One region of the Streptomyces sp. NPDC054961 genome, then DNA from elsewhere that is predicted to be linked to it. Evidence: riboswitches for the same ligand, from Rfam matches in the RefSeq annotation. Region 1 holds a riboswitch; the other holds the start of a gene.
What was found. Region 1 has a riboswitch for S-adenosylmethionine ahead of thrC (threonine synthase). Riboswitches for the same ligand answer to the same signal wherever they lie in the genome.
Positions count from the first base shown of each region.

Region 2: linked by a shared signal. The riboswitch ahead of ACWF9Z_RS09080 (aminotransferase class V-fold PLP-dependent enzyme) and the one ahead of thrC (threonine synthase) in region 1 are both predicted to bind S-adenosylmethionine.

Region 1 is NZ_JBSGWY010000002.1:296,616-301,612, forward strand. It holds gene thrC (threonine synthase) at 1-1,157, opposite strand, end outside; SAM riboswitch class I at 1,151-1,308, opposite strand; gene ACWF9Z_RS03550 (glucosyl-3-phosphoglycerate synthase) at 1,506-2,483, shown strand; gene ACWF9Z_RS03555 (alpha,alpha-trehalose-phosphate synthase (UDP-forming)) at 2,614-3,963, shown strand; gene otsB (trehalose-phosphatase) at 3,998-4,849, opposite strand; gene ACWF9Z_RS03565 (DUF3263 domain-containing protein) at 4,903-4,997, opposite strand, start outside.
Region 2 is NZ_JBSGWY010000006.1:178,609-183,605, reverse strand. It holds gene ACWF9Z_RS09095 (rhomboid family intramembrane serine protease) at 1-517, shown strand, start outside; gene ACWF9Z_RS09090 (Lrp/AsnC ligand binding domain-containing protein) at 514-795, shown strand; gene ACWF9Z_RS09085 (ferredoxin) at 871-1,455, opposite strand; gene ACWF9Z_RS09080 (aminotransferase class V-fold PLP-dependent enzyme) at 1,469-2,914, opposite strand; SAM riboswitch class IV at 3,137-3,253, opposite strand; gene trpD (anthranilate phosphoribosyltransferase) at 3,371-4,435, opposite strand; gene qcrB (cytochrome bc1 complex cytochrome b subunit) at 4,629-4,997, opposite strand, start outside.

The DNA of each region.
Region 1 (4,997 bases):
CCGACGGTCACGCCGCCCGCGGTCTCGGCGAAGATGCCCTCGGTCTGCGCGAGGATCTTGATGGCCTCGACGACCTGCTCGTCGTTGACGTCCTCGACGAAACCTCCGGTGCGGCGCGCGATGTCCAGGACGTACGGGCCGTCCGCCGGGTTGCCGATGGCCAGCGACTTGGCGATGGTGTTCGGCTTCTGCGGGCGGACCACCTCGTGACCGGCCTTGAAGGCCGTCGAGACGGGCGAGCAGCCCTCGGCCTGGGCACCGAAGATCTTGTACGGCTTGTCCTCGACGAGGCCGAGCTTGATCAGCTCCTGCAGCCCCTTGTCGATCTTCGTGAGCTGCGAGCCGGACGCGATCGGGATGACGATCTGGTCGGGGAGCCGCCAGCCGAGCTGCTCGCAGATCTCGTAGGCCAGGGTCTTGGAGCCCTCGCCGTAGTACGGGCGCAGGTTGACGTTGACGAAGCCCCAGCCCTCGCCCAGCGGGTCGCCGATGAGCTCCGAGCAGAAGCGGTTGACGTCGTCGTAGTTGCCCTCGATGCCGACCAGTTCGCCACCGTAGACACCGGCCATGACGACCTTGCCCTGCTCCAGGTCGTGCGGGATGAAGACGCAGGAGCGGAAACCGGCGCGGGCGGCCGCGGCGCCGACGGCGCCGGCCAGGTTGCCGGTGGAGGAGCAGGAGAGCGTGGTGAAGCCGAACGCGCGGGCGGCCTCGACGGCGATGGCCACGACGCGGTCCTTGAAGGAGTGCGTCGGGTTGCCGGAGTCGTCCTTGACGTAGAGCTCGCCGGTGACGCCCAGCTCCTTGGCCAGGTTCCGCGCGTCCACGAGCTTGGTGAAGCCCGGGTTCAGGCTCGGCTTGGAGGCCACGTCCGCCGGGACGGGCAGCAGCGGGGCGTAGCGCCAGATGTTGTTCGGGCCGGCCTCGATCGCGGCGCGCAGCGCCTCGGGATCACCGAGGGGCAGGTCGTACGCGACTTCCAGCGGGCCGAAGCACTCGGCGCAGGCGAAGATCGGGCCGAGCGCGAAGCGGGTGCCGCACTCGCGACAGGAAAGGCCGTTGGCGGGACCGAGATCGACGGTGGCGCCGGGAGCGGAGGTTCCAGCAGAGGTTTCGGCAGTCTGTGCAGCCATGATGGCGAGGCCCTTTCTCCTCATCTTCCCCATGACGAACGTCGCCATGAGACGGAATTGGCACCTTCCCTAGCCGGGGACCTCGACCGATCTGCCGCGTAGGCGATCGCGAGAACCGACTGGAGGGTTGCCGGGGCTTCAACGGGCCGTGTCCCTCTGCCCCTCTGGATGAGCGGTATGGCACCAGGCGACACGCTCTGCGGCGCGCCTGGGCGTTTGTGCGCGAGGCCCCCCGGCATGCGGTGGGCCTTCGCGTTGTTCAAGACTGTAACCGAAGGCCCGGATGGTTGAGACAGCCGTCCGAACCGCGAGATGGATCACAATCCGGCGGAAAACGCCGGTGCTCCACCGACCGACAGAGGAGTCCCGAAGGTGCTGGAAGAGGTGGAGCGCTGGCTTGCCGCCCGCTCCTGGTCCGCCGCCGACCGACCGCTCGACCAGCTGCTTTCCGCCAAACGGGCAGCCGGCACGACGGTCAGCGTGGTGCTGCCCGCGCTCGACGAGGAGGCCACGGTCGGGGCCATCGTCGAGGTGATCCGGCGCGATCTGATGGACGGGGAGGGCACGCCGCTGGTCGACGAGCTGGTCGTGATCGACTCGGGCTCCACCGATCGTACGGCCGAGGTCGCCGCCAAGGCCGGAGCCCGGGTGGTGCACCGTGACGAGATCCTGCCGCGGGTGCCGGCCCTGCCCGGGAAGGGCGAGGTGCTGTGGCGCTCGCTGCTGGTCACCAGCGGGGACATCGTCTGCTTCGTGGACGCCGACCTGCGGGACTTCTCGGCCACCTTCGTGTCCGGGATCGTGGGCCCGCTGCTGACCGACCCGGAGGTCCGCTTCGTCAAGGCCATGTACGACCGCCCACTGGGCCCGGAGTTCGGCGGACTCGCGGCGGCCGGGACCCACGGACAGGGCGGCCGGGTCACCGAGCTGGTCGCCCGCCCCCTGCTCAACCTGCACTGGCCCCAGCTGGCGGGCTTCGTCCAGCCGCTGGGCGGCGAGTACGCCGTGCGCCGCGACCTGCTGGAACGGCTGCCGTTCCCCGTCGGGTACGGCGTCGAGCTGGGCCTGCTGGTGGACGCCCTGCACACGGTCGGCCTGGACGCCCTGGGCCAGGTGGACGTGGGCGTACGGCTCCACCGCCACCAGGACGGCCAGGCGCTGGGGCGGATGGCCGCGGCGATCTACCGGACGGCGCTGCTGCGGCTCTCGCGCGGGCACCTCGTACGGCCGGAGCTCACGCAGTTCGAGCGCGGACCGGACGGCTTCGTCCCGCACACCTACGCCGTGGACACCGAGGAGCGGCCGCCGATGCGGGACATGGAGGAGTACGCGCGGCGTCGCGTGGCATGACCGGGTCCCCGGGGGTCCCGGCGTCCGCACCGGCGCCCGGGGCCGCCCCGGCGGCGTGGTCTTCGTCTCGGTACGCCGGACGCGCGGGCACGGACGTTTGATCGCGCACGGGTCGGGCTAGGTTCGCCGCATGGCTTCCCAGGTTCTCGTCGCCGCGAATCGCGGCCCGCTCTCGTACGCCCTCGCCCCGGACGGCACGCTCGGTGCCCGCCGCGGCGGAGGCGGCCTCGTCTCCGGCCTCTCCACCGCCCTCGCGGAACAGCCGGACGCCCTGTGGATCTGCGCCGCGCTCTCGGACGCGGACCGGGAGGCGGTACGCCGGGGCGTGGCCGAGCCGGGCGTGCGGATGCTCGACATCGACCCGGCGGTGTACGACGACGCGTACAACGGCATCGCGAACTCGGTGCTGTGGTTCCTGCACCACCACCTGTACGACGTCCCGCGCGAGCCGGTCTTCGACGCCGGGTTCCGGCGGCGCTGGCAGTCGTACGTCACCTACAACGAGGCCTTCGCCCGGGCCCTGGCCGAGGAGGCCGCCGAGGGCGCGAAGGTCCTGATCCAGGACTACCACCTGGCGCTCGCCCCCGGACTGCTGCGCGAGCTCCGGCCGGACCTGAGGATCGGCCACTTCACGCACACCCCGTGGGCCTCGCCGGACTACCTGGGGCTGCTCCCCGCCGACATCCGCGAGCAGCTGCTGCGCGGCATGCTCGGCGCCGACCTGGTGGGCTTCCACACCGAGGCCTGGGCCCGGGAGTTCACCGCCTCGGCGGGGGCGGATGCGCCGGTCGCGGTGTTCCCGCTGGGCGTGGACGGGGACGAGCTGCGGGCGCTCGCGCACCGGCCCGAGGTCAACGACAAGCTGGCGGCGCTGCGGGCGGAGGTCGGCGGCCTGAAGACGATCGTCCGGGTGGACCGGACGGAGCTGTCGAAGAACATCCTGCGCGGCCTGCTGGCGTACCGGGAGCTGCTGACGGCCCACCCCGAGTGGCGCGGCCGGGTGGTCCACCTGGCCTCCGCCTATCCCTCCCGGCAGGACCTGGCGGTGTACCGCGCGTACACGCAGGACGTGACGGAGCTCGCGGCCTCGCTCAACGCGGAGTTCGGCACGCCGGACTGGCAGCCGGTGCTCGTCTCGGTGCAGGACGACTTCGCGCGCTCGCTGGCGGCCTACCGGCTGGCGGACGTGGCGCTGGTGAACCCGGTGCGGGACGGGATGAACCTGGTGGCGAAGGAGATCCCGGTGGTCTCGGACGCGGGATGCGTGCTGGTGCTGTCGACGGGCGCGGGGGCGTACGAGGAGCTCCGCCGGGACGCGCTGACGGTGAACCCGTACGACGTCACGGAGACGGCGGAGGCGTTGCACGCGGCGCTGTCCATGCCGGAGGCGGAGCGGGCGGAGCGCACCAAGCGCCTGGCCGCGGCCGCCACGGCCCTCCCCCCGGCCCCCTGGTTCCGCGCCCAGCTGGCCCGCTTGTAGCTCCGCCCGAGGCAGGGCCCCGCCGGGCTCTGCCTCAGGAGGCGCCGATGGCCGCGGCCAGGGCGGCCAGGAACGCCACGACCTCCGCCGGCCCCGACAACGTCAGGTCCGCCCGCGCCGACAGCTCCGGCACCTCGGCCGATCCGCTGCACACGAGCAGCCCCGGTACGCCCCCCGCGCGCAGCTTCTCGACCGCCGAGAACGCCGCGAGGTCCCCCAGGTCGTCCCCGGCGTACACCACGCACTGCGCCCCGACCTCCGCGAGGTACTCCGTCAGGGCGACGCCCTTGTCCATCCCCGGCGGCCGCAGTTCCAGGACGGCCCGGCCCGGCTCGACCATCAGCCCGTGCCGCGCCGCCAGCCCCGCCAGGGGCTCGCGCAGCGCCTCGAAGGCGGCCTCCGGGTCCTGTGCCCGGCGGGTGTGGACGGCCAGGGCCTGGCCCTTCTCCTCGATCCACGTCCCCCGCCACGCGCCGATCGTGTCCAGGAACCCCGGCAGCTCCGCCCGGAGCGCCGCCACCCCCGGATGCTCCGCCGGAGCCCGCACGATGCCGGTCACGGCGTCCCACCGCTCGGCTCCGTAGTGGCCGAGGACCACCAGGTGCTCCAGGCCGGGGACCCCGGCGAAGCCCCCGTAGCGGACGGCGACACCGGCCGGCCGGCCGGTGACGACCGCCACCGATCCGACCTCGGGGGCGAGCGCGGACAGCGCGGCGACGGCGCCGGGATGGGCGCGGGCCTGGCCGGGGTCGGGAACGATCTCGGCGAGGGTGCCGTCGAAATCGAGGGCGACGACGGATCGGCGCGGTGTGCGGAGGAGGGCTTCGAGCCCCTCGCGTCCGGCGGCGGTTTCGGGCATCGGCAGGTCGTGCGGATCGCTCCCCATACCGTCGACCCTAACGGCCCCACCGGGCCACGGCTACGGCGCGTGGAACGCCGCTACCGCCTTGCCCGCTGGGCTTCACGGATGCGCCGCAGGCGGTTCACCGTGCCCGGCGCGTGCCGCAGCGCCCTCGGATCGTCCATCAGCGCGT
Region 2 (4,997 bases), on a different contig from region 1:
CGGCCGGGCGCTGCTGACCCCGCTGACGGCCCTGTTCGTCCACGGCAGCTGGCTGCACCTGACGGGCAACATGCTCTTCCTCCACGTCTTCGGCGCGATGACGGAGCGGCGCATGGGCCGGGCGGGTTTCCTCTGCTTCTACGTCTGTACGGGCTACCTGGCCCTGGCGGCGTACGCGGCGGCCAACGCCTCCTCGGACCAGACCCTGGTCGGCGCGTCCGGGGCGATCTCGGCGGTGCTGGGGGCCTTCCTGTGCCTGTTCCCCGGGGCCCGGGTGACGAGCCTGTTCCCGTTCCTGTTCTTCCTCCCGCTGCGCTTCCCGGCGTGGATCGTCCTGCTGTTCTGGTTCGCCCTGCAGTGGTTCGCGGCGCAGCGGGCGGGAAGCGGCCCGGGAGTCGCCTATCTGGCCCACGTGGTGGGCTTCTCCGTGGGCTTCCTCTACGCGTGGGTCCGCTACCGGCGTGGGACTAGAGTGAGGCGACCTGTGACTGCCGGCGAGGGAGACAGCCAACCGTGATCACCGCGATCGTGCTCATCAAGACCAGCGTGGACCGGATCCCCGAGATCGCCGAGGCCATCGCGGCGCTGGAGAACGTCAGCGAGGTCTACTCCGTCACCGGTACGTACGACCTGATCGCGCTGGTGCGCGTGGCCCGTCACGAGGCGCTGGCCGATGTCATCCCCGGCCGCATCAGCAAGATCCCGGGCGTCGAGGCCACGGACACGCACGTGGCGTTCCGCACGTACTCCCAGCACGACCTGGAAGCGGCGTTCGCGATCGGCCTCGACGCGTAGGGCCTGGCCGGCCGGGACGGGGACGGGCCTGGGCTCCGCCCCGGGACCGGCCCTGCGGCCCGCCGGTGCCGCGCCTCAGGCTCCGCCGAGCACCGGCAGGCTCTCGCCCGGCCCGGCCGGGCGGCCTTCGGCCAGCCAGAAGACGTAGTCGCGCAGGTGCTCCTCGAGAGCGCCGTCGATGTACGCGGCGTAGGCACGGGCGCCGCCCGCGTCGTCCCGCCGGTCCTCGCGCGTCGAGGGCGACCAGGCCCGGTCCAGGGCCACGGCCCGCTCCCGCCACCAGTCGCGGACCAGCTCCGGGGTCCAGTGCGCGTCGCCGTCCCCGCCGTAGGCCCCGAAGACCTCACACTCCCCCGCGCAGATCAGGTCGTACACCTCCTGCGGCGTACGGGGCTGGCGGTAGACGAACTCGTGGCCGCTGCAGCCGTCGTCGTACAGCACGTGCGCGGGTGCGCAGTGACGACCCGTCCAGCAGCTGTCGGTTTCCGACGCGTAGAACGGGCCCGGGACGCTGCGCCAGTCCCGGTCGGCCCACGCGTGGTACGCGGGCCCCGCGGGGCCGCTCCAGTCGTGCAGCACCGGGCGGGCCCCGGGTCCCCACTGGGGCAGCGGCTGGCCGACGATCGCGCGGGCGGTGGGCATCGGGTCCCCGTACGTCATGACCGGCAGGGTGTCAGACGGCCGGGACGCAACGGCCCTCTTCGGTGCGGTACTGCCACTTCGCGCCGTCCGCGACGAGCTCCTTGACTGCGCGGACGAACCGCTCGACGTGCTCGTCGGGGGTGCCGGCGCCGAAGCTGACGCGGATCGCGTTCAGCGAGCGCTCCCCCGGCGCCGTTTCCGGGGCCCCGCACTCGCCCTGGGCCTGCGGCTCGCTGCCGAGCAGGGTGCGCACCAGCGGGTGGGCGCAGAACAGGCCGTCGCGGACGCCGATGCCGTACTCGGCGGAGAGCGCGGCCGCGAAGTGGGAGCTGTTCCAGCCGTCCACCACGAAGGAGATGACGCCCACGCGGGGGGCGTCGTCGCCGAAGAGGGACAGGACGCGGACCGCGGGGACCTCGGCGAGGCCCTCGCGGACCCTGGCGATGAGCTGCCGTTCGCGGGCCACCAGGTTCTCGAAGCCGGCCTCGTTCAGCGCCTTGCAGGCGGAGGCGATGGAGTACACGCCGATGACGTTCGGGGAGCCGGCCTCGTGGCGCGCGGCCGTGGTGTGCCACTCGACGTCCACGCCGCCGTCCTCGCGGCGGGCCACCTTGCGCGAGGCGCCGCCGCCGGCGAGGTACGGCTCCGCCTCCTGCAGCCAGTCCGCGCGGCCGGCGAGCACGCCCGAGCCGAAGGGCGCGTAGAGCTTGTGACCGGAGAAGGCCACCCAGTCCACGTCGAGCTCCCGCACGGAGACGGGGTGGTGCGGGGCCAGCTGGGCGGCGTCCAGGACGATGCGCGCGCCGTGCGCGTGGGCGGCGGCGGCGAGTTCCCTCACCGGCCACAGCTCGCCGGTGACGTTGGACGCGCCGGTGACGCACACGAGGGCGGGGCCGTAGGGGTCGCGGCCGGCGAGCGCCCGCTCCAGGGTGGCGACGGCCTCGTCCGGGGTGCGCGGGGCGTTGAGGTAGGTGACCCGCGCGTTCGTCCAGGGCAGCAGCGAGGCGTGGTGCTCGGTCTCGAAGACGAAGACCTGGCAGTCGGCCGGGAGCACGGCGGCGAGCAGGTTGAGGGAGTCGGTGGTGGACCGGGTGAAGACCACCTGGTCGCCGGGGCGGCAGTCGAGGAACTCGGCGACCGTGACCCGGCTCTGCTCGAACAGGTCGGTGGAGAGCTGCGAGAGGTAGCCGGCGCCGCGGTGCACGCTGCCGTAGTACGGGGCGTACGCGGCCACGTCGTCCCAGACGCGCTGCAGGGCGGGGGTGCTGGCCGCGTAGTCGAGGGCGGCGTAGGTGACCTCGCCGCCGGTGACGAGGGGGACGGTCACGTCACGGCCGAGGACCGCCAGCGGCTCGGCACGGGCGGGGCCGACGGCGGCCTCGGCCGCAGCGGTGGTGGCGGCAGCGGTGGTGGTGGCAGCGGTGGCGGCAGCGGTGGCGGCGGCAGCGGTGGCGGCGGAGTTCAGGGCAGCGGACATGGCGGAATCTCCCGGCAGGCAGGTCTGAATGGCTTCGGTGTGCCCGTACGCGGGTACGACTCGGCTCGGCGGCCGGGGACCGGGGTACGGGAAGTCCTCGGACCGCTCCGGGTACACGGAAGTGACCCTTGGTCCGAGGGTGGAAGAGGGGCTGAGTCGCCCTATCGCATTCGCTTGCTCACGGAAACGCTCCTCGAGAGACCAGGACCCCTGGTGTCGAGGGATCCGCGCTTGCCGTAGGCCTTGCTGCCTACGACCTGGTCATCACCCGGGGCACCCCGCCACGGAAGGAGGGTTGCCGGACAGCAAGCCGGGGCCTAAACGCTGTCACTCGTGACCTGTTCAGCATCCTGCCACATGATCCCCCCGGCGCAAGACCCCGGTCCGAATGGCGGACCGGGGCCGTGGCGCGAAACGATCAGTCGGAATCGGGCGCTCCGGAGGCCGCCCGGCGGGCTACGCGTTGCTCGCCGCCACCCAGCGCTCCAGCGCCGCCCGCGCCGCACCCGAGTCGACCGACTCCGCCGCACGGGCGATGCCGGCCGCGAGCTGCTCCTCCAACGTGCCCGTACCCGGGTCCAGCGCCACCAGGGCCGCGGCCGAGTTCAGCAGGACGGCGTCGCGGACCGGGCCCGTCTCCCCGGCCAGCAGGCGGCGGGCCACGTCCGCGTTGAACGCGGGGTCCCCGCCGCCCAGGGCGGACACGTCCACCAGGGAGATGCCCACGTCGCGCGGGTCGAAGGACTGCTCGGAGACCTTCCCGTCGCGCACCCACCACACCCGCGAGGTGGCGGTCGTGGTCAGCTCGTCCAGACCGTCGTCACCGCGGAACACCAGCGCGGACGAACCCCGCTCGGCGAGTACGCCCGCCACGATCGGGGCCACCCGGGCATCGGCGACACCGGTGGCCTGGGCCCGCACCCGGGCCGGATTGGTCAGCGGGCCGAGGAAGTTGAAGGTGGTGCGGATGCCCAGTTCCTTGCGCGCGGCCGCCACGTGCCGCAGCGCCGGGTGGAACTTCACGGCGAAGCAGAAGGTGATGCCGGCCTCCTCCGCGACCCGCACGACCCGCTCGGGGGTGAGGTTGAGGTTGACGCCGAGCTGCTCCAGGACGTCCGAGGACCCGCTCGCGGAGGACGCGGCCCGGTTGCCGTGCTTGACCACCTTCGCACCCGTGCCGGCCACCACGAGCGCCGACATCGTGGAGATGTTCACCGTCTTGGCCCCGTCGCCGCCCGTGCCGACGATGTCCACCGTCCGGCCCGGCACCTCGATCAGGTTGGCGTGGTCGTACATGGCCCGCACCAGACCGTTGATCTCCGCGATGGTCTCGCCCTTGGCCCGCAGCGCGACCGCGAAGCCGGCGATCTGGGCGTCGGTGGCCTCTCCGCGCATGATCCGGTCCATCGCCCAGGCCGTGTCGTCGGCGCTGAGGTCCCGGCCGGTCAGCAGGGCGTCGAGGACGCCCGGCCAGCCACGGGCCGCCACGCTGTCGCCGCCTGCCGGGGTCACAACGTTCATGGTCCGCTCCTGCTGCTGGTCGGCCGTCCGATGCCGGGGCCCACGTCGAATGGGAAGGGCTTCAGCCTATCCAGCCCCGGAGACGGCAAAGAGCCCCGTCCAGACGCTGGACGGGGCTCCCGCTGTGGCGACACCAGGACTGACCGAAATCAGTCCCTCGAACGATCAGACGATCAGACTGTGACGCAGGGGATCAGTGGTGGCCGTGGCCGCTCTGGATCTCCTTGTACTCCTCCACCGTGGGCTTCGGAATCTGGTTGTTCTCCCCGTAGTAGCCCTTGTTGAGCTTCACGCGGAGCTTCTCGATGCGGCCGACCTTGCGCTCGACGCCGTTCTCGTCGACCAGCGGGCCGATCTCGGCCGGCTCGTACTGCTCGTACGAGGTCAGCGTGTGCAGCTGGCCCTGCGAGAGCGGCTCGTGGACCTCGATGAACTCACCGTGCGGCAGGCGCTTGATGATGCCGGTCTCGCGACCGTGCAGCACCTTGTCCCGGTCCCGGCGCTGGAGGCCGAGGCAGATGCGCTTGGTGATGACGAACGCGATGACCGGACCCACGAAGAA